DNA from 2 places in the Microbacterium atlanticum genome. Region 2 is predicted to be linked to the other one. Evidence: predicted binding sites of a transcription regulator. Region 2 holds the regulator's gene; the other holds the start of a gene.
What was found. Region 2 encodes LexA, which represses DNA repair genes until DNA is damaged. Its sites were predicted from a motif close to TCGAACANNTGTTCGA; they were not measured.
Positions count from the first base shown of each region.

Region 1: the regulator LexA is predicted to act here: its motif matches at 7,102-7,117, upstream of IR212_RS06265 (HNH endonuclease signature motif containing protein).

Region 1 covers NZ_CP063813.1:1,406,716-1,417,891, reverse strand. Annotated here, with positions in the region: gene IR212_RS06315 (phytoene desaturase family protein) at 1-59, opposite strand, end outside; gene IR212_RS06310 (SRPBCC family protein) at 56-607, opposite strand; gene IR212_RS06305 (anti-sigma factor) at 748-1,524, opposite strand; gene IR212_RS06300 (RNA polymerase sigma factor) at 1,511-2,077, opposite strand; gene IR212_RS06295 (class F sortase) at 2,106-2,744, opposite strand; gene IR212_RS06290 (DUF4397 domain-containing protein) at 2,756-3,580, opposite strand; gene IR212_RS06285 (SIMPL domain-containing protein) at 3,710-4,387, shown strand; gene smpB (SsrA-binding protein SmpB) at 4,397-4,873, opposite strand; gene ftsX (permease-like cell division protein FtsX) at 4,964-5,881, opposite strand; gene ftsE (cell division ATP-binding protein FtsE) at 5,878-7,011, opposite strand; gene IR212_RS06265 (HNH endonuclease signature motif containing protein) at 7,128-8,474, shown strand; gene prfB (peptide chain release factor 2) at 8,491-9,600, opposite strand; gene IR212_RS06255 (MFS transporter) at 9,626-10,906, shown strand; gene IR212_RS06250 (hypothetical protein) at 10,903-11,176, shown strand, end outside.
Region 2 covers NZ_CP063813.1:1,289,066-1,300,241, forward strand. Annotated here, with positions in the region: gene IR212_RS05705 (class I SAM-dependent methyltransferase) at 1-332, opposite strand, end outside; gene hflX (GTPase HflX) at 488-2,005, shown strand; gene IR212_RS05715 (S9 family peptidase) at 2,056-3,996, opposite strand; gene IR212_RS05720 (methylenetetrahydrofolate reductase) at 4,268-5,230, shown strand; gene metE (5-methyltetrahydropteroyltriglutamate--homocysteine S-methyltransferase) at 5,316-7,646, shown strand; gene IR212_RS05730 (hypothetical protein) at 7,643-9,214, opposite strand; gene lexA (transcriptional repressor LexA) at 9,285-9,965, opposite strand; gene IR212_RS05740 (LysM peptidoglycan-binding domain-containing protein) at 10,228-10,596, shown strand; gene IR212_RS05745 (histidinol-phosphate transaminase) at 10,658-11,176, shown strand, end outside.

The sequences.
Region 1 (11,176 bases), 120 kb from region 2:
CCCGCCCCCACGATCACGGCGTCGAGGTCGTCGCCTCCCACTCGCGCACGGGCGTTCACGGCGTCGACGCCTCGCTCGCCGCCGTCTCCCCGCTCTCGGCCGTCTCCCCGCTCTCGGCCGTCTCCCCGCTCGCGGCCATCTCCTTCTCGGCGGTCGACGCCGCCGTGCGCCGCGTCGCGCGGCCCTCCGCGAGGTAGGCGAGGCGGTGCAGCGTCTCACTGTTGCGCCAGTGCAGCGGGAGGTCGAGCAGGGGCTCGGGCACCAGCCGTCCCGGGCCGGCGACCGCCTCCTCCTGGATGCGGACGACGCACTCTGTACCCCGCGGCTTGACGTCGATCGTCACGCGCGCTTCGCCGATCGGCCACCCGCGCGCCTTCATGACCACGCGCTCCGGTGGGGCGTACTCCTCCACCACAGTCTTGTCGTCGATCAGCAGCGGCCAGACGCCGAACGAGTGATGCACCTCGGCCCCCTCGTGCGGCCAGCGCTCGTCGACCTCGCGCATGCGGGACGCACCGACCACCCACGCGGGGTAGAGCCACCCGTCGCTCAGCACCTCGAACACGTCCTCCGGTGTGCACTTCAGCACTCTCACGTTGCGCGACATCGCCATGCTCCTGTCGTCGACGGGCTTCCGGTGTCCACGACGATAGGCGCGGCAAGCCGCCGAGCGGAGCGGCTTGCGCCGCAGCCCGGCATGTGGCAGTCGCCGGCGGCGCCACCTGTTGGGGGCGCCGGCTGCGATCCTCACGCGAACCCGAGCTCACCTCGCACGATCGAGTCTCCGGAATGGTCGGGGTCGCCGTCCGCCGGCTCCTGGGAGATGTCCACGAGCACGTACTCACGCAGGTCGATGTCGTCGGGCACCGAGAACACACCCGTGCGGCCTTCCAGCACGCCCAGGCTGACGAGCGCCGAGGCGTCCGCCCTGATCAGCCACACCTCGCGGAAGCCGTCGTCGGGCTCGCTGTCGTCGAGGTCGACCTCGATCTGCCGCTCGCCGTCGGGCTGCTCCACCACGACGGCCGTGCCGGCCGCGCCGGGGTGCGCGGGGAAGGCCTCGAGCGTCGCCGAGGCCAGCTCGACGGGCTCGGGCTGGCGAACGAAGGTCCACACGCCGACGACGGCGACGATGAGCGCGAGGCTGGCCGCGAGGGCGAACAGGAGCCGGATGCCTCGGCGGCGGTGCGGCTTCTCGGCGGACGGCGCGCGAGTCGAGTCGGACCGGTCGGCGACGGGGACGGATGCCTCGTCACCTGCCACGCGCGTCGCGTCGGCCGACCCGCCCTCGTCCCCGGAGGCCGCGCCCAGGTGCAGCTCGGCGGCGATGCGGTCCCAGACCCGGTCGGGAGGCGCCTGCAGGTCGCCGAGCGCGACGGTCGAGCGGCCGACGACGACCGTGTACTCCAGCTCTGCGAGCTCGAGGGCGCACTCGTCGCACACATCGAGGTGGCGGCGCTCGTCTTCGCTCGCTGCTTCGCCGAGCGCGATCAGCGAGAGCCGGTCAGGATCAAGATGCGACATGGCCGACCTCCAATCGACTGCGCAGGCGGGTGAGACTTCGTCGGATATGGCTCTTCACGGTACCGAGCGGCATGCCCAGCCTCTCCGATATCTGCTCGTGTGTGAGGTCGTCGTAGAACGCCAGCCGCAGCACGCGGCGGGCATCCGGCTCGAGCCTGTCGATCTCGTCCGCCAGGAGCAGTCGGTCGCCCAGGTCGATCTCGCCGCCGACCACGTCCTCGGGGGTCGTGAACCGCTGCAGCTCCTCCTGCAGCGCGCGTACCCGCGCCCGCGCCTCGAGCGTGTCGGCGATGCGGCGACGCGTGATCGCGATCAGCCACGTCGACAGCTTCGCCTTCGCCGGGTCGTAGGACTGCCGCGAGGTCCACGCCGAGACGAATGCCTTCTGCGTCACGTCCTCGGCGTCGCCGCGGTCGCCGACGAATCGCAGCGCCATGGTGAAGACGACCGGCGACCATCGCCGGTAGATCTCCTCGAGCGCCCGCTCGTCGCCGGCGCGGAAGCGATCGCTCAGCTCCCGCTCGTGCGCCTCTTCCACGCTGTGTCCTCTCATCCTCATCGCGGTCGGCATCCTCGCCGGCTCAGGGGATCGGGGTCGCGATGGCGACCACGTTATCGGCGTAACGACCCGTCGTGGAGTCGAACGCGCCACCGCACGTGATCAGCACGAGATCCCTCGTGCCCGCGCGGGCGAACAGCTCACTCACGGGGAGGTCCGCCTTCGGGTAGTAGGTGACGGACTCGACGGAATAGCGATGCGCCGCGCCCGCGGCATCCGTCACCTCGACGACCTCCCCTGCGGCCAGGTCGCGCAGCCGGCTGAACGGGCCGATGGGGTAGGCAGGGGCGTCGACGTGCGCCGAGATCACGACGTTGCCGTCGGGGCTGGCCGGATCGGAGCCGAACCGGTACCAGCCGGCGATCGCGGGATCGACGGGAAGCTCCATGAACCCGCCGGTCTCCACGCCGACGGGGACGACGGGAACATCGACGTCGACGGAGGCGGCGACCACCCGCACCGGGGGCTGGGGATTCCGCACCGGAGCCTGGGTGGCCGCCGCGATCGGCACGTCGACGGTCGATGTCGGGGCCGGCGTGGGAGTCGCCGTCACCGTCGGTGCCGCCCGCGGCGGGGTGGGCTCGGCCTGCCCCGAGCCACACCCCGCCAGCACGAGGACGACCGCCAGAGCCGTCAGCGCTCCCGCGGTCGCCCTCGTCATGTCGGCCGCCCTCAGCGGTTCGCGCGGGCGCGGACGGCGATGACGGATCCCGCCACCGCAGCCGCGATCGCGAGCCCCGCGAAGACGAACAGGGACTGCATCATCGCGTCGCGCTCGGCCAGCTGGCCGCCGCTGCCCGAGGGAACCCCGTCAGGAGCCGAGTGCAGACCCGAGATCGTCTGGACAGCGACGGCCAGGTTGTCGTCCTCGAGGCTGCCCCACGCGTAGACGATCGTGAGAGCGCCCTCTTCGACCGTGACATCTGTGGGTCCGAGGACCGGATCGGTGGTGCCGGCGGCCGCGACCGACGCGGAGATCGTGCCGGCGGCGAGGTTGAGCGTCGCCTCGTTGGGGTTCGTCAGATCCTCGATCACCGGCGAGCCGCCGGCGAGGACGTCGACGGCAGGTGCGGCCGCGACGTGACGCACGGTCAGACGGCCCTCACCCGCGGCGGTGGCGGCGGTGTCGTTGACGAAGGGCGTGACCGTGGGCTCGCCGCCTTCGTTGAGGTGCGCCACGGCGGTGTAGTTGACGCCTGCCTCCAGGGTGACGCTCACGGGTCCGAGGACCGGGGAGCTGGCGTCGGTGGCGTCGGGCGCGGTCAGGACGACCTCGTAGGCGCCGGCCGGGAGGTCGAGGGGTCCGGCCAGATCGCCCGGCTGGAAGTCGTCGATCGTCAGGTCACCGTTGACGTAGACGTCGACGGGAGTGTCGGGGATGCCGTGAAGCACCGACAGCTGGGCGCCGCCGGCGGTGGCGGCGGTGGCGGGCGCGACCATCAACCCGAGGGCTGCAACGGCCCCGGCGGCGATGCCCGCGAGAATCTTGTTTCGCACGGTGGTCCTCCTTCGTCGGGGCGGCCGTTCGCCGCCCATCGAAAAGTGATTCCCGCCGCTCGGGGAGTTTGGATGCAGCTGAATGAAGATTTCTCGAACCGGGGAGCTTCGATGCGTAGAGTCGGCGACATGAGCGACGTCGTCATCACCGTCCGCGGGGAGCACGAGACCCGCATCGCCCCCGAACGCGCGGTCGCGCACCTCACCATCCGCGCCGAGGGACCGGAGCGAGGCGCTGTGGTCGAGCGGATATCCGCACTCACCGAGCCGATCCGCGACGACCTCGCGGCCCGCAAGACCGCCGGAACCGTCGCGGAGTGGACGAGCCAGCGCGTCTCCGTCTGGTCCGAGCGCCCCTGGAGCAACGAGGGGCGGCGGCTCGCCCCCGTGCACTACGCCACGGTCGACTTCTCGGTGACCTTCACCGACTTCGCGGTGCTCTCCTGGTGGGCGGGCGACGTCGCCGAGCGTGAGGGCGTCCAGCTCGGCTGGATCGAGTGGAAGCTCACGCCCGAGACCCGGGCGTCGGTGGAGCGGTCCGTGGCGACCGAGGCGGTCGGCGTCGCCGTCGCCCGCGCCGCCGCCTATGCCGGCGCGCTGGGGTTGGCCGACGTGGCGGCGCTCGAGATCGCCGACCTCGGCCTGCTCGGACGCCCCGAACGGCCGGAGATGGCACCGGGACCGCGCATGATGGTCGCGAAGGCGTCGTTCGCCGCGGATGCGGGCGGCGGCGCACCGGCGGTGCAGCTGCAGCCGGAGGACATCGTCATCTCGGCGGCGGTGGAGGCCCGGTTCGCCGCTCGCTGACGGTGCGGCTCACTCCCCCAGGCGGTTGCGGGTGCGCATCGCCCGTTCGGCCTCCCGCTTGTCTTCGCGCTCGCGGATGGTCTGGCGCTTCTCGAACTCGCGCTTGCCCTTCGCCACGGCGATCTCGACCTTCGCGCGGCCGTCCGAGAAGTAGAGCTTCAGCGGCACCAGCGTGTAGCCGCCCGCCGAGACGGCGTGGGAGAGCTTGATGATCTCGTCCTTATGCAGCAGCAGCTTGCGCGTGCGCTTGGCGGAGTGGTTGGTCCAGTGCCCCTGCGAGTATTCGGGGATGTGAACGGCGTCCAGGAACGCCTCGCCGCCATCGATGTACGCGTAGCCGTCGGTCAGGTTCGCCCGTCCTTCGCGCAGTGACTTGACCTCGGTGCCGGTGAGCACGAGCCCCGCCTCGTACGTCTTCTCGATGGCGTACTCGTGACGTGCGCGACGATTGGTCGCCACGACCTTCTCCCCGCGTTCCCTCGGCATGGCGACTCCGTTCCCGGTTGCTTGGCTCGTGACCGTGCCACACGGACCGCGTGGCAGCCTGTCAGTCTACCGCGGCCGGACCGCCTCGCCTCACGCGCGGAGCCACCGCCGGATCGCGAAACCCGCCGACAGCGCGGCGAGCACGATGCCGACGAGGATGAGGACCGGCACCACCAGCCAGGCCTCGCCGAGGTCGACCCAGGTCGTCACGAAGTCGACTCTGTTCCGGAGGTAGTTGTCCACGCCGAAATGCACCCCCGCGATCACCGCGGCGCTGGCGAGCACCGAGCCCAGCAGCGCCGCGAACACGCCCTCGAGGATGAACGGGGTCTGGATGAACCGGTTGGATGCCCCGACCAGGCGCATGATGCCCAGCTCGCGCCGTCGCGCGTACGCCGAGAGCCGGATCGTGGTGGCGATGAGCAGGACGGCCGCGATGAGCATGAGGGCTGCGATGCCGACGGCGATGTAGGTCGCGACGGTGAGCGCGGAGAAGAGGGGCTCGAGGTACTGCAGCTGATCCTGCACCTGCTCGACGCCGGCCGTGCCGGTGAACGCCTCGATGATGACCGCCGACTGGGCGGGGTCCACGAGCGTGATGCGGAAGGTCTCGTTCACCTGCTCGGGGGTGACCACGCTGGCGTCCTCCTCGCCCACGAGGTCCAGCAGCTCCTCATAGGCCTGCTGATGGTCCAGGAACACCATGTCCCGGATGAGCGGCGACAGCGCGCTGCCGGCGAGCTTCCCCCGCACCTCCTCGACCTGCTCGGGCGTCGCCTCTCCGTCGGCGCAGGTCGCCTGATTGGTGGAGATCTCCGTGCACATGTAGATGGCGACCTGCGCGCGGTCGACCCAGAAGTCGCGCATGGTCCCGATCTGCATCTGCATGAGGATGGCGGCGCCGACGAACGTGAGCGACACGAACGTGACGAGGATGACCGAGATCACCATGGAGACGTTGCGCCGGAGACCGGTGAACGCCTCCGACATGATGAGTCCGAACCTCATGAGGTGGGCCCCACTTCGTCGTCGGGATCTGTCTCACCGAGTCCGAGGCGATCCGCGAGCCCCAGCTCCGCCACCTCGATCTGGTCCATGACGGGGATCGACTGCGTCTGGGACGGCGCCTGTTCCGTGGCCGTGCCCTCCGGATTCGCTGGGTCCACATCCTCGTCGGACGGTGCTTCGACCGCGTGCTCCAGCGCCCGAGCCTTGCTCAGCTCGTCTGCCGCCAGCGCCGCCGCCATCGCGGCCGTGGTCGCAGCCGAGGCCGCAGCCGAGGCTGCGGCATCCGTCTCCGCGACCGTGATCGTGCCGTCGTCGGACACGACGGTCGGATCCAGACCCGCCGCCGCAGCGAGGGAGGCTTCGCGCTGCACCTCGAGCACCGCCGTGAGCGCGGCCACGGCGGCAGCGCCGCGCTCGGGCTCCGGGGTGAGGCTGGGCAGGTTCGAGCGGTCGCCGTAGCCGCCGTGCCGCTCGTCGCGCATGATCTCGCCGTGGCTCAGCTCGATGACCCGACGCTGCATCTGGTCGACGAAGCCGGCCTCATGCGTGGCCATCACGACCGTGGTGCCGCCGGCGTTGATGCGCGCAAGCAGCTGCATGATGTCGATGGAGGTCGCCGGGTCGAGGTTGCCGGTCGGTTCATCGGCGAGGAGGATCTGCGGACGGTTGACGAGGGCACGCGCGATCGCCACTCGCTGCTGCTCACCGCCGGAGAGCTCATGCGGGAACCGCTTCTCCTTACCGGCGAGCCCGACGAGGGCGAGCACCTCCGGCACCGCCTGCTGGATGAAGCCTCGTGATGAGCCGATCACCTGCAGCGTGAAGGCGACGTTCTGGAAGACCGTCTTGGTGGGAAGCAGCCGGAAGTCCTGGAACACGGCGCCGATGTGACGGCGGAAGTACGGCACCTTGCGGTTCGACAGGGTGCGCAGGTCGCGGCCGAGCACGACCACCCGGCCCTCGCTCGGCGTCTCCTCGCGCAGGATCAGTCGCAGACAGGACGACTTCCCCGAGCCGGAGGCACCGACGAGGAAGACGAACTCACCACGCTGCACCTCGAAGTCGACATCGCTGAGGGCGGGCTTCGCAGTGCCGCGAAAGCGCTTCGTGACGTTCTCGAACCGGATCATGGCCTAACGAGCCTAAGCGGCCGTGGGGGTCTGCGGTCCAGCGACACCCGCCCGACCGGGACGAGGTGTCCCGCCTGCACGGCAGGGATGTCGGAGGTATGTTCTAACCTCGTTCCATGATCTCCTCCGCGACCCCTGGGGCGACAGCCGCGGACCCGCGCGGTGTGGGACAAGTCGGTGAGCCCTCCCTCGATGAGGAGACATGGATCGACGCTGCGGCACCCGTGCCCGACGATCTCGACCTCGTCACCGAAGTGGACGGCATGATGGCGGCGTTCGCGGCGGAGCGCTTCGTACGCATCGACACCCTGCGTCGTCGAGCCGTCGCCGATGGCGCCCGCTCGGGCGGAGCGCTGGCTTCCGTCGTCGAGAGGTCGGTGCGCCTCGAACTGGCATCGGCCCTGCGCATCACCGAGGCTGCGGCGGCACGCCTGCTGAACCTGGCGCAGGCCCTCGTCCACCGCTATCCCGACATCCTGGAGTCGCTTCACCGTGCCCGCATCAGCGAGCGGCACGCCGAGATCATGGTCGACGCCCTCGATGCCGTCGCACCGGACGTGCGGGCGCGCCTGAGGGGGCGCGCGTCGGAGCTGGCAGAGCAGCTTCCGGTCGGCTCGTTCCGCAGACAGCTCGCCCGGCTGATCGAGACCGAGCGCTCCGCCACCCTCGCCGACCGCCACGAATCAGCTCTTCGGCAGCGTCGAGTGGTGGTGGAGGTCGCCGACGATGGGATGGCGTGGCTTCACGCGTTCCTCCCTGCGGTGGAGGCGCACGCCATTCACGGCAGGATCACGGCGATGGCCAAGGCGCTCGGAGCACGGACCGATGAGGAGCGCACGCTGGATCAGCGTCGTGCCGACGTGCTCGGCGACCTCCTCGTCGACGGCGACACGGCGGCGGTCGCTCCCCAGGCGCGCGGCATCCGAGCCACCGTCGCCATCACCGTGCCGGCGCTCGCCCTGCTCGACGCGCGCGCCGTAGACGTCCACGCGGGCCACTCGCCGGCGGCGGTGGAAGGCCTGGGACCGATCCCTCTCGAACGGGCGCGCGAACTGTGCGGCGGCGCCGACGGCTGGATGCGCGTGCTCACGCATCCCGAGACGGGAGCGGTGCTCTCCGTCGGGCGCGAGCAGTACCGTCCGCCGCCGGCGCTCCGCCGGCTGGTCCGGTGGCGAGCAGACCGGTGCATGGCTCCTGGCTGCGGGATTCCGGCCTCGCGGTGCGAGATCGATCACACCGTCGCCTGGGAGCACGGGGGCGAGACCTCGCTCGACAATCTGGCTCCCCTCTGCAAGGGACACCACACCCTCAAGCACAACGGAGGGTGGCAGGTGGAGCAGATCTCCGGAAGCGGGGGTGCGCTGCAATGGACGTCGCCCGCGGGGCGTCGCTACGTCACCGAGCCGGAACGCCGGGTGCCAGTGTTCTGCTCCTCGGTGAACGACTCCGCGGCGCCGTTCTGACCCGCCGTGCGAGGCGTCAGTCGTCGTCCTTGCGCTTGCGCCAGCGGATGCCGGCCGAGATGAAGCCGTCCAGGTCGCCGTCGAACACGATCGCCGGGTTGCCGACCTCGTGGCCGGTGCGGAGGTCCTTCACGAGCTGCTGCCCGTAGAGGAAATAGGAGCGCATCTGGTCGCCCCAGCTGGCCGTGATGGTGCCGGCGAGCTCCTTCTTCTTCGCCGCCTCCTCCTCGCGCTTGAGCAGGAGCAGACGGGTCTGCAGCACCCGCATCGCGGCGGCGCGGTTCTGGATCTGCGACTTCTCGTTCTGCATCGACACGACGATCCCCGTCGGCAGGTGCGTGAGGCGCACGGCCGAGTCCGTCGTGTTGACCGACTGCCCACCGGGACCGGACGAGCGGAAGACATCGACCCGGATGTCACCCTCCGGGATGTCGACCTCGACGGCCTCCTCCATCACGGGGATGACCTCCACGGCGGCGAACGAGGTCTGCCTCTTGTCGGCGGAGCCGAACGGGCTGATGCGGGCGAGACGGTGCGTCCCCGCCTCGACCGACAGCGTGCCGTAGGCGTACGGAGCGTCGACCTCGAAGGTCGCCGACTTGATGCCGGCTCCCTCGGCGTATGACGTGTCCATGACCTTCACCGGGTACTTGTGCCGCTCCGCCCAGCGCAGGTACATGCGCATCAGCATCTCGGCGAAGTCGGTGGCGTCGTCGCCGCCCGCGCCGGAGCGGATCGTCACGACGGCGGACCGGGCGTCATACTCGCCGTCCAGCAGCGTCTGCACCTCGAGCTGGCTGATGATGTCCTCGAGTTCGGCGATCTCGTGACGCGCTTCCTCGGCGGAGTCCTCATCGTCCATCTCGTTGGCGAGCTCGACGAGGACGTCCAGATCGTCCAGGCGCTGCTCGACGTCGGTGATCCGCTTGAGCTCGGCCTGGCGATGGCTCAGCGCGCTGGTGACCTTCTGGGCCTTCTCGACGTCGTCCCACAGGTCGGGGGCGCCGGCCTCCTCGCTGAGACGGGCGATGTCGGCGTTGAGTGCCTCGACGTCGACCACGGCCTTGATGTCGGCGAACGTGGAGCGCAGGGCCTGGATGTCGGCGGAGGGATCGAAGTCGAGCATGACACTCCAGACTAACGTGGAAGAGATGACCGATCACGCCGGCTCCCCCACTGCCAGGGACGTGCTGTGGCGGTTCGGCCCGATGGTGTACGGCCCCACCGTGCTGTTCGCGCTCGGCGAGGGTGCCGTCATCCCGCTGATTCCCGTGATCGCAGCACAGCTCGGAGCGGATGTCGCCACCGCCGCCCTGGTCGCCTCGGCGCTCGTCGTCGGGCAGCTCTGCGGCAACATGCCCGCAGGCTGGGCGGTCGCCCGGATCGGCGAGCGCCTCACCATGGCGGTGGCGGGCTTCATCTCTCTCGCCGGCGTGGTCGGAATGGCCCTCGCCCCGTCGCTGGGCCTCTTCGCGATCGCCGTCTTCCTCATCGGCTTCTGCGCCGCAGCCTTCGGCCTCGCACGGCACTCCTTCATGACCACACGCGTTCCGCTGGCGTTCCGCGCCCGCGCCCTGTCGCTCCTCGGGGGCACGTTCCGGCTGGGCATGTTCATCGGTCCGTTCGTAGCCGCGGGGCTGCTGGCGGTCTTCGGCGACGAGCACGCCGCCATCTGGTTCTTCGGCGGATGCCTCGCCGGCACGATCATCCTGGTGCTGCTGGGCCCGGACCCCGAGAAGCAGTTCCTGGCGCCGGGCGCCGCGCGCGACGACGTCGGGGCGGAGGACACCGGGGAGCCCGTGACGGGCGCGATCCCGACGGTGGAGCGCACGGGTGTCCTGCGGACCATGTGGCGTCACCGCTGCGTGCTTTCGACACTCGGGCTGGCCGCGGCATCCCTCTCCGCCGTCCGCTCCGCGCGCCAGGTCGTGCTGCCGCTGTGGGGTGTGTCGATCGGGCTGGACGCTCAGACGATCGCGCTCGTGGTCGGCATCTCGGGCGCCATCGACTTCGCATTGTTCTATGCGAGCGGCCAGGTGATGGACCGCTTCGGGCGCCTCTGGGCCGCTCTGCCCGCCATGCTGCTCATGGGCGCCGGCTTCGTCGCGCTGGCGTTCACGCACGATCTGCCGCAGTCAGCGATGTGGTTCGCGATGTTCGCCGCCGTGCTGGGCGTCGGCAACGGGCTGTCCAGCGGCATCCTGCTCACCCTCGGCGCCGATGTGGCTCCGAAGGCGGAGCCCGCGGCGTTCCTCGGGTCGTGGCGAACCCTCACCGACGCGGGCGGTGCCGTCGCGCCGCTGCTCGTCTCGGGCATCGCCGCCGCCGCGTCGCTCGCCGTCGCGACGGGCGTGATGGGCGCGGTCGGCCTGCTCGGCGCGCTCGCATTCGTGCGCTGGGTGCCCCGCTACGTCCCGCGGACGAGACCATGAGCGGCGTCGTGCAGTTCTGCCGCAGCCGCAACCACGATCGGCGCTGCACGCGCCCGCTCGACCACCCGGGCCTGCACCGTCACCGCGCGATCATGTGGACCGATGCGGCAGCCGACCCGCCGCGCTGCTCCGGCTCCGGCGCACCCGGTGAGCCGGCGGCCCTGCTCGCCGACGGCTACCCCGGCGGGAGGGCGCTGTGCCCCGTGTGCCTTCGGTTCGTGGAGCTCGACGGCGCGTCGCGGCTCGTCGAGCACGACAGCTCCGATGAGG
Region 2 (11,176 bases):
ACATTCTCGAGCCCCAGGTCGGCCGCGTTGCGGCGGACCAGGTCGAGCGCCCGCTCGTTGACGTCGACGGCCCACACCGTGGCGCGCGGCGAGTCGAGCGCAAGACTGAGCGCGATCGGACCCCATCCGCAGCCCAGATCGAGGAAGTGCCCGCCCGCCGGGGGCGGGGGCGTGTTCGACAGCAGCACCGCGGTGCCGGAGTCCACGTGATCGGGGCTGAAGACGCCGCCGGCGGTCGTGACCTCCAGGTCGCGTCCGGCGAGCCGGACGCGGACGCGGCGCAGATTCTCGGGGCTGGCGGGCGTCGCACTGAAGTAGTGGTCGCTCCCCATGGCTGACGAGCCTAGCGGAGGTGCTCGTCCGCGTGCGACGCGTCCGCGGACGCGATTCCCGGCCCGCGCGCACCCAGCAGGACTAGAATTCACGGACGTCGGGAAGCGGCCGGTGAACGCCGGAAAACGGCATCCCCTCCATAACGAAGGAACACATGACGGATACGACAACCCCTCAGAGCACCGACGAGACGCCGGTCGACCCGGTGGACCGTGTGCTGGCGCGCGCCGAGGCGCGCTCGGGGGTGCACGTCTTCGGAGCCGCGCAGGCGCTCCAGGACGAGACCACCATCGGGCTCGCCGACAGCGATGGCGAACAGTGGGACCGTGAGGAGCGTGCCGCGCTCCGGCGCGTCCCGGGCCTTTCGACCGAGCTCGAAGACGTCACCGAGGTCGAGTACCGGCAGCTGCGACTCGAGAACGTCGTGCTGGTGGGCGTCCACGCGCAGGGTGAGACCGAGGACGCCGAGAACTCGCTGCGTGAGCTGGCCGCCCTCGCCGAGACAGCCGGTGCCGTCGTCCTCGACGGCGTGCTGCAGCGCCGGCCCCACCCGGATCCCGCCACCTACGTGGGACGGGGCAAGGCCGAGGAGCTCCGCGACATCGTGGCCGCCGTCGGCGCCGACACCGTGATCGCCGACACCGAGCTCGCGCCCAGCCAGCGGCGTGCCCTCGAGGACGTCGTGAAGGTGAAGGTCATCGACCGCACCACGGTGATCCTCGACATCTTCAGCCAGCACGCCAAGAGCCGCGAGGGCAAGGCGCAGGTCGAGCTCGCCCAGCTCGAATACCTTCTGCCGCGACTGCGTGGATGGGGCGAGTCGATGAGCCGCCAGGCCGGTGGCCAGGTCGGCGCGGGCGGCGCGGGCATGGGCTCGCGCGGTCCCGGTGAGACGAAGATCGAGCTCGACCGTCGTCGCATCCGCACCCGCATGGCCCAGCTCCGCCGGCAGATCCGCGACTTCGCTCCCGCACGCGATGCCAAGCGGGCCGAGCGCAAGCGCCACACGGTGCCGTCGGTCGCGATCGCCGGCTACACCAACGCCGGCAAGTCGAGCCTGCTGAACCGGCTGACGAGCGCGGGCGTGCTCGTCGAGAACGCCCTGTTCGCCACGCTGGACGCGACCGTGCGCCGCACCGAGACCGCGGAGGGCCGGGTGTACACGCTCACCGACACCGTGGGGTTCGTGCGCAACCTGCCGCACCAGCTCGTCGAGGCGTTCCGCTCGACGCTCGAAGAGGTCGGAGAAGCAGACGTCATCCTGCACGTCGTGGACGGTTCGCACCCCGATCCGGCCGCGCAGCTCGCGACGGTGCGCGATGTGATCGGCGACGTCGGCGCCCGCGACATCCCCGAGATCGTCGTCTTCAACAAGGCCGACCTCGTCGACGCCGACACCCGCCTGGTGCTGCGCGGTCTCGAGCCCAAGGCGGTCTTCGCCTCCTCCCGCACGGGGGAGGGCGTCGAGGAGCTGCGTGCCGCGATCGAAGCGGCTCTGCCGCTCCCGGCGGTCGAGGTCCACGCCCTGGTGCCGTACGACCGTGGCGAGCTGGTCTCGGCGATCCACGAGCAGGGGATGATCCTCTCGCAGGCGCACGAAGAGGGGGGCACCGCCGTGCACGCGCGCGTCGGTGAGCACCTCGCCGCCCGCCTCGCGCCGTTCTCGGTCTGACGCACAGCCGCCGGCCCCGCACTCGTCCCGGGTGCGGGGCCGGTGCCGTCTCAGGCCAGATCGAGGGGCGGGATGCCGGGCGTGCGGAAGCCGAAGATCTGCCCGAGGAAGGCGACCTCGGCCTCGAGGGTGCGCACCAGGGTCTCGGCGCCGCGGAAGCCGTGGCCCTCGCCCTCGAAGGCGAGGTAGGCGTGGGCGGCGCCGTTCGCGGCGAGAGCGTCGCGAACCGCCTCCGTCTGCGACGGCGGCACGACGAGATCGTCCAGGCCCTGCTCGATGAGCAGGGGCGTGCGCAGCCGGTCGAGGTGCGACAGCGGCGACCGCTCGATGTACAGGTGCTCGGCCTCGGGAAGCGGCCCCACCATGCCGTCGAGGTACCGCGCCTCGAAGTCGTGGGTGTCCTCCGCGAGGCGGCGCAGGTCGGCCACGCCGTACCGGCTGATCCCCGCCCCGAAGACGTCGGAGGTCGTGAGCGCGCAGAGCACCGTCCACCCGCCGGCGGAGCCCCCGGCGACGGCCAGCCGCTTCGGATCCGCCGCGCCGGCGTCGGCGAGACCCCGGGCCGCGGCGATGACGTCGTCCACGTCGACGACGCCCCACTGACCGCGCAGGCGCTCGCGATACGCGCGGCCGTAGCCGGTGGAGCCGCCGTAGTTGACGTCCAGCACGCCGATGCCGCGGCTGGTCAGGTACGCGATCTTCCCGGATGCCGCGCCGCCGACGTGGTCCGTCGGCCCGCCGTGGACGAAGACGACGTACGGGGGGCGCTCCTTCTGCGGACCGCGCGCGTCCGGGTTGCGGGGCGGGTAGTCGAACGCGTGCACGGGGCCGTGCGGGCCGGCGAACGTGACGGCGCGGGAGCGCGGCATCCACTCGTCACCCCACACCGACTCGCCGCCGACGACCAGTCGCGACGCCTCGGGGCGGTCGACGTCGAGCTCCCACAGCCCCGGCCCGCGCGATCCCGCGCCGGAGACCAGCACGCGGCTGCCGCGGACATCCTCGATCGACACGCGCGTCACGGCGTCCACCGGAACGCCGTGCGCTCCACCCTCCGCGTCCAGCACGACGAGCTCATCCGACCCGTTCGTGCGGACGGCCACGATACGCCCGTCGTCGAGCGGCGCGAACCAGCGGGTGCCGAGCACCCACAGCGCGCCACCCGTGTCGGCGTCGGCGGGCGCGAACGGCGTGCGCCGGAGATCGGCGCTGAGATGCATCCGCCAGAGGTTCCAGCGTCCGGACGGGTCGTCGGAGAAGAGGAGGTCGCTGTCGCCGAGCCAGACCGGCTGCAGCGGAGACGAGTCGCCGCCGGCGACGGTCGTCCACTCGGCGACCGCGCCGTCCTCGAGGAGGCCGACGCGCAGCTCGGCGCGATCCCACGCCATGTGCGGGTGATCCCACGCGATCCACGCCAGGTGTCGCCCGTCGGGGGAGAGGGCGGGGTGGGCCACGAAAGCGCTGTCGGTCGCGATGGATTGCACGCGGGTGGCATCCGTCGCCGCGGAACCGTCGGCGGGGATCTCGACGATGTCGCGCAGCGGCGGGCGATCCGGACGGTGGGTCTCCCGGATCGCGAGCAGTCGCCCGCCCTGCAAACTCAGCCCGCCGTAGCGCACGTCTCCCCCCGCCGGCGTGAGCGCCTGCGGTGCGGACCCGCGCACCAGGCGCCGCACGCGCTGGTCGGCCTTCTCCACGAAGTACAGCACCCCGTCGTCGTCGGCGGTCCACCCGCCGCCGCCGTACTCGTGCACGCGTGAGCGCGCGCTCCACGGCGCGGGCAGGACGTCCTCGACGGACCCGGCCGCCGTGCGCCGTCGCACCGCGGACCGCCCGCGCTCCTCGGCCACCGACTCCCCCCACCACACCTCGTGGGCGTGGTCCGCGCCGACGAAGCGGGCGCCCTCGATGCGAGGCGAAGCGGCCGACACCGCCGCGGCGGTGATCGGGGAGGGCCAGCTGCCATAGGGGAGAGTGCGGGTGGTGGTCACGCCACCACGGTACGACGCCGGTGCGGGGATCACCCGAAACAGTAGGTCACACCCCGGACCCGCGCCGACCGCCTCCGCTACCGTGGACGCATCGTCGCCCGGTCGTCCTCGCGGACGCCCCGCCCCTCGGGGAACCGGGCAGGAGCGACAGCCGAGCCCGGCACCCGCCCGCGATGACACCTCCTTCCGCTGCGGCGGTGAGGGTGGTGCCGCGGCCGTCCGGGCCTCTCCCGTTCGGCCGAGCCCTGTCCCCGACCTGAGAAGCAGACCTATGCCGATCGATCTCAGCACCCCCGGCGTGCCGGTCTCGTTCGAGGTGTACCCGCCGCGCTCCGACGCGGGCTTCGCCGCACTGCACGAGACGATCCGCCACCTCGCCGCCGTCGACCCTCGCTTCATCTCGGTCACCTACGGCGCGGGGGGCTCCACCGGCGGCCGATCCCTCGAGCTGCTGATCCACATCCTGCGCGAGACGCACGTCCAGCCCCTCGCCCACCTGACGTGCGTGGGCAACAGCTACGCCGGTGCGACGTCGCTCATCCGCGAGTTCCTCGACGCCGGGATCACCAGCTTCCTCGCCCTCCGCGGCGATCCGCCCGCCGGATCTTCGGAGGGCGACGCGTTCCTGGGCGACCTGGAGTCGGCGGCGCAGCTCGTTCAGCTGATCGATTGCGTGCAGGCCGCGCGCGCCCCCTACACCGAGGCGCCGGTTCCGGGCGTCCCCGGGGCGGTACGCGTCGCGGAGCGGCCGCAGGTCGACATCGCAGTCGCCGCGTTCCCCAACGGCCACCCGCGCGCCCGGCATGCCGCCAGCGACATCGATGCGCTGCTGGCGAAGCAGGCGGCCGGCGCCACCCTCGCCATCACCCAGCTGTTCTTCCACGCCGCGGACTATCTCGGCTTCGTGCAGCGCGCCCGCCGGGCCGGGGTCACCATCCCGATCCTGCCGGGCATCATGCCGATCACCTCGCCCGCGCGACTGCGGCGGGTGCTCGAGCTGACGGGGGAGCAGCTGCCGGCCGAGCTCGCCGTCGCGCTCGAGGTCGAGCCGACCGCCGAGGGACAGCGCGCCGTGGGTGTCGCGCACGCGGCGCAGCTGGTGAGGGACGTCGTCGACGGTGGGGCACCGGGCGTGCACCTCTACGCGTTCAACAGCCACGACACCGTCCTCGACGTCCTGACGCGGGCCGGGCTGCTCGACCCCGTCCCGCGCATGTCCCGCCCCGTCCACTGAGACGCGCCACGCCTCCGTGGGGGAGTCCCCACGGTGCCTTCGGCGTCCCCCGGAACCGTCCACCCACCCTGAGAGAGAGATGCACATGACCGACCCCCGCCCGCCCTTCCCTCGAGGCACGATCCTCGGCTATCCGCGCATCGGGCGCCGCCGCGAGCTGAAGAGAGCCGTGGAGGCGCACTGGTCCGGCGCCAGCGACCTCGAGGCACTGGAGCGCACCGCCGCCGATCTCCGCCGCGCCACGCGGGAACGCCTCGCCGACCTCGGCCTGGGCAAAGCGGACTCCTCGATCCCGGAGTCCTTCTCGTTCTACGACCAGGTCCACGACGCCGCGGTCACCGTCGGTGCGCTGCCCGCGCGCTTCGGCGCACGCCGAGCCGACGACGGGCAGATCGGCCTCGGCGCCTACTTCGCGGCCGCCCGCGGAGCCGGTGAGGCTGCACCCCTCGAGATGACCAAGTGGTTCGACACCAACTACCACTACCTCGTCCCCGAGATCGGGCCCGAGACGGTGTTCGCCCTGTCGAGCGACCGCCTCGCGCGACAGGTCGCCGAGGCGAAGGTCGACGGCTTCACCGTCCGGCCCGTGATCGTCGGTCCCGTCACGCTCCTCGCGCTGGCGAAGGCGTCGGATGCCGCTCCCGCCGGCTTCGACCCGGTAAGCCGCCTGGACGACCTGCTGCCGGTGTACGCCGATCTGCTGGCGAGCCTCCGCGCTGCGGGGGCGGAGTGGGTGCAGCTGGAGGAGCCTGCGCTCGTGAGCGAAAGCCTGCCTGCCGACCCCGCGAGGCTGGCGGAGGCCGCCGGCCGGGCGTATCGAGCACTCGGCGCCGCCGTCGACCGGCCCGCGGTGCTCGTCGCCGCCCCCTACGCGCAGCTCTCGGTCGAGGCGTGGACGGCGCTCGCCGCAGCGCCGATCGAGGCGATCGCGATCGACCTGACTCGCGGCGGGGTCCCGGCGGCCGTCGACGGCCTCGCGGGCAAGACGGTGGTCGCCGGTGTGATCGACGGGCGCAACGTGTGGCGCGGCGACCTCGAAGCGGCATGGCGGCGCCTCGGCGAGCTCGAACGGCTCGGTGCCGGCGCGCTGGCGGCGGGGACATCGACGTCCTTGCAGCACGTGCCGCACGACGTCGCCGACGAGCCGGCGCTGTCTGCGCGTCTGGCGTCCTGGCTGGCGTTCGCCGACCAGAAGGTCGGCCAGGTGGTGACGCTGGCGACCGGTCTGGCGGGCGGCCGCGAGGCGATCGGGGACGCCCTCGACGAGGCATCCGCGGCGCTGGCCGACCGACGGTCGGCCCCGGGTGTGCGCGACGGGGCGGTGCGCGTCCGCACCGGCGCGCTCGCGGAAGAGGACTTCGATCGCGGCTCGTACACCGCACGCGTCGCCGCGCAGGACGAGAAGCTCGACTTGCCGGTGCTGCCGACGACGACCATCGGATCGTTCCCCCAGACGGACGAGATCCGCCGCGCCCGCGCGCGACACGGCCGAGGCGAGCTCGACGCGGCGGAGTACGACCGGTTCCTCCGGGACGAGATCGCCCGGGTGGTGGCTGTCCAGGAGGACCTCGGGCTCGACGTCCTCGTCCACGGCGAAGCCGAGCGCAACGACATGGTGCAGTACTTCGCCGAGCACCTCGACGGCTTCGCCGTCACGGTCAACGGCTGGGTGCAGTCCTACGGCTCGCGCGCCACGCGCCCCTCCATCCTGTGGGGCGATGTGGCGCGGCCCGCGCCGATCACCGTCCCCTGGTCGGCCTTCGCGCAGACGCTCACCCACAAGCCGATGAAGGGGATGCTGACCGGACCCGTCACGATCCTGGCGTGGTCGTTCGTCCGCGACGACCAGCCGCTCAGCGAGACGGCGAACCAGGTCGCCCTCGCGCTGCGTGACGAGATCGCCGATCTCGAGGCGGCGGGGATCCACGTCATCCAGGTGGATGAGCCGGCGCTGCGCGAGCTGCTTCCGCTGAAGAGGGCCGATCAGCGGTCGTACCTGGATTGGTCGGTGCGCTCGTTCCGGCTCGCGACCGGGGGCGCGGCCGCCGGCACGCAGGTGCACACACACCTCTGCTACTCCGAGTTCGACGCCGTGATCGACGCCATCGCGGCGCTCGATGCGGACGTCACGTCGATCGAGGCCGCTCGCAGCCGCGGCGAGGTCATCGGCGACATCGCGTCGTCGGGCTTCGCTGCCGGCATCGGCCCGGGGGTCTACGACATCCACTCGCCACGAGTGCCGTCCGTCGCCGAGATCTCGCAGCTGCTCGACCGCGCCGTCGCCGAGCTCCCGCTGCGTCGTGTCTGGGTCAATCCCGACTGCGGCCTCAAGACGCGCGGGTACGCCGAGACGGTGGCCTCGCTGCGCAACCTCGTCGAGGCGACCCGGGAGGTGCGGGCGACCGTGGGCGGTTAGCGGCCCTTCTTCGTTCCGGATGCCGCGGCCCCGTCGGTCGCGGCATCCGGCGTCTCGACCACCACGGTGTCGGCCTCCGTGTCGACCACGACGGTGTCGGCCTCCGTGTCCACGAGGGCGGCCGCACCCGTGTCGACGACCAGGGTCTCGGCGTCGGGATCGAGGACCAGCGTGTCACCACTGTCGGTCGCCCCATCGCCGCCCGCGAGCGGCGACGTGGCGGCGGCGGCCGTGGCCGCTTCGGCCTCCTCGGGCCGGCGCTGCAGCAGTTCCGCGATCCACCACACCACGAGCCAGACGATCAGCACGAGGAAGACGTCGCCGACCGACAGCGGGCGCAGAAGCATCAGCCACAGCACGGCGAGCACGCCGAGCACCGCCCGGACGAGCACGCGCTGGCCGAAGAGCCACGCGCCGACCCGTCCGGTGTCGACGCCGCGTCGGAGGGCCGCCGTGCGGATGCCCGCGTTGACCGAGGCGACGCCGTGTCGCGCCGCCCGGGCGCCGCGCCACCGTCCCGACATCCAGCCGAGGACGGCGATCACGACGCCCAGCAGCGTCAGGACGACCGCGGTGTCGCGCATCGCACCGGTGATCTGCCCGTACATCGAGGCCAGCGCACCGGCCGGCACGCCGAGGCTGGGACCACTCAGGGCGAGCACGGACCCTGCCGCGCCGAGCGCGATGGCCAGCGAAGCCGCGCCGACGGCGATGCCGACGCCCGTGCCGAGGACCGCCGTCGAGCGCCGCCGTGCGATGAGGATGCCCGCGACGAAGAGGACCAGCGCGAGCAGCGGCGTCCACCACCCGGCGGCGACCGCGAGGTTGTACACCGTGCCTACGACCGCGAGCGCGTCGCTCTGTGCCACCACGATGGTCCGGTCGATCTCGGGGATCTGCGCCGCGATCCCGATGCCGCGGTCCACGAGTCGCTGCTTCACCTCTTCGATGATCGGACCCAGCTGGATGCCGACCTCCCCCTCGCCGGTGATCACCACCGCGCCGCTCGCGGCGCCCCCGGCGGCGACGGCCTGCACAGACCGATGGCTGGCGCGCAGGGTCGCCTCCCAGACGTCGGCGAACGCCTCGGACTGCACCAGGCGCGTGACGGTCGTGTCGACGAGGTTCTGCACGCCTTGGGCGGCGGGTGAACGGAGCAGGTCCAGCGCCGCAAGCGCGCGTGGTGGGAGGTCCAGCTGCTGGATGCCGTCGAAGAGATCGTTCACGACCGTGTCGAGGTCGAGCGACTCCTCGATCGCGGTCGTCACCTCCTGCGCCACCAGGGCCTGCACCTGCGGGTCGTCGGCGAGCGGAGCGAAGGTCTGTACGAAGCGCGTCTCGTCGACGAGTTCGACGCGCGCCCACGCGGCGACGATCGACACCGGCACCAGGATGGTCGCCAGCACGATGCACAGGGCCGAGAAGAAGGCCCGCCAGCGGCTCCCGGGAGGCGCGTCCGATGCCTTCGAGCCGCCCCCTGGTTCGCCGCGCAATCGGGCATTCTCCGCCTCGAGCGCCTCGAGGCGCGCGCGGAGATCGGCGTCGGCGGCGCTGGTGGTATCGGTCATCCCCCCCTTATAGCGCTCAGGCTCGGTGTGCCACCAGGACCTTCGTCACGCGTTTCAGACGAAAGCGCCATCAGACGGCACGCAGCACCGCGACGACCTTGCCGAGAACGGTCGCCTCATCACCGAGGATCGGCTCGAAGGCGGAGTTGCGCGGCAGCAGCCACGTGTGGCCGTCGCGCTGCCGCAGGGTCTTGACCGTGGCCTCGCCGTCGAGCATCGCCGCCACGATGTCGCCGTTGTCGGCCGTCGCCTGGGCACGGACGACCACCCAGTCCCCGTCGCAGATCGCGGCGTCGATCATCGACTCGCCGGACACCTTGAGCATGAACAGGTCGCCCTTGCCGACGAGCTGGCGCGGCAGCGGGAAGATCTCCTCCACCTGCTGCTCCGCGGTGATGGGCACGCCCGCGGCGATCCGGCCGACGAGCGGCACCAGCGCGGCGTCGCCCAGCGAGGGGGTGGTGTCGGCGGGGCTCTCGGTGGCCATGCCTGGCAGGTCGATGAGCACCTCCATCGCCCGGGTCTTGCCGGCGTCCCGTCGCAGGTAGCCGCTGAGCTCCAGCTGGTTCAGCTGGTGGGTGACGCTCGACAGCGACTTCAGCCCCACGGCGTCGCCGATCTCCCGCATGCTCGGCGGATAGCCGTGCCGGGCGATCGAGCGCTGGATCACTTCGAGGATCGCGAGCTGCTTGTCGCTGAGGCTCTTGCGCCGACGAGTCTGGGGCTTGTCGCGCCCGGCTGCGTCGCTCATCTTCCGGCTCCCGTCCTGCGCCCCCGCGAGCGCTGTTTCTTCGAATGTCGGAGGCCCGTGGTGGGGTTCTCGTATCGAAACCGTATCCGTCTTCCGGCGGAGCCGGGAGGAACCGGTCCGCGTGTCGCGTTCGAAGATGCGGGCCTGGTATCGACAGTTGACAAGCTAGAAGATCGAAGATAAATTCGGAAGAGAGATTCGCATTCCCCACCCCCGGCCGGGCGGGGAGTGCGAATCTCTTCCCCCATCGCGAGGAGACATCATGACTGCGATCGCCTACACGACGTCCGCTCCCTCGTCGCCGCGCCCGACCCGTCTGCGACTGACGGCTCGCGGCCGCCGCGTCATCGCGGCAGCGGCCGCGATGCCTGCCGCGATCGCCCTGGCCGCCGCCGTGATCGGCGGGGGCGCGGCTCTGGCCTCGCGCGACGCCGGCGCGCCGACGGGGTCGTTCGAGACGATCACTGTCGCGCACGGCGACTCCCTCTGGACGATCGCCGAAGAGCTGGCACCCGAGCATGATCCGCGCGACGTGGTCGACGCCATCGCCCGCCTGAACGCGCTCGACAGCGTGACCGTCCAACCCGGTCAGAGCTTGGCCATCCCCACGGAGTACGACCCGTCGAGGTGACGTCGCCGACGTCCGAGGCGCCGGCGTCATGCGAGGCTGCTCCGACTCGTGCGGCTCTACGATGGGACGGGTGAGTGCACGTCTCGAAGACCTCCCTCTCCGCGCCGATCTCCGCGGGCAGAAGCCCTACGGCGCACCGCAGGCGCCTTTGCCGGTCGCGCTCAACGTCAACGAGAACACGCACCCGGTGCCGCAGGATGTCGCCGACGACATCCTGGACGCCGTGGCGCTCGCACTGCGGGATGTGAACCGGTATCCCGACCGGGAGTTCACGGCGCTGCGCGAGGGGTTCGCCGACTACCTCGGCCACGGCCTCACGCGTGAACAGGTCTGGGCTGCCAACGGCTCGAACGAGGTGCTGCAGCACCTGCTCCAGGCTTTCGCGGGACCGGGTCGCAGGGCGTTCGGCTTCGGCCCCACGTACTCGATGTATCCCCTGCTCACGCGGGGAACGGGCGCCGAGTGGGTCGCCGGCACGCGATCGACCGACTACACCGTCGAGCCGGCCGACGCCGCCGCGCAGGTGGCCGATGCGGCCCCGGCCGTCGTGTTCCTCTGCTCGCCGAACAACCCGACAGGC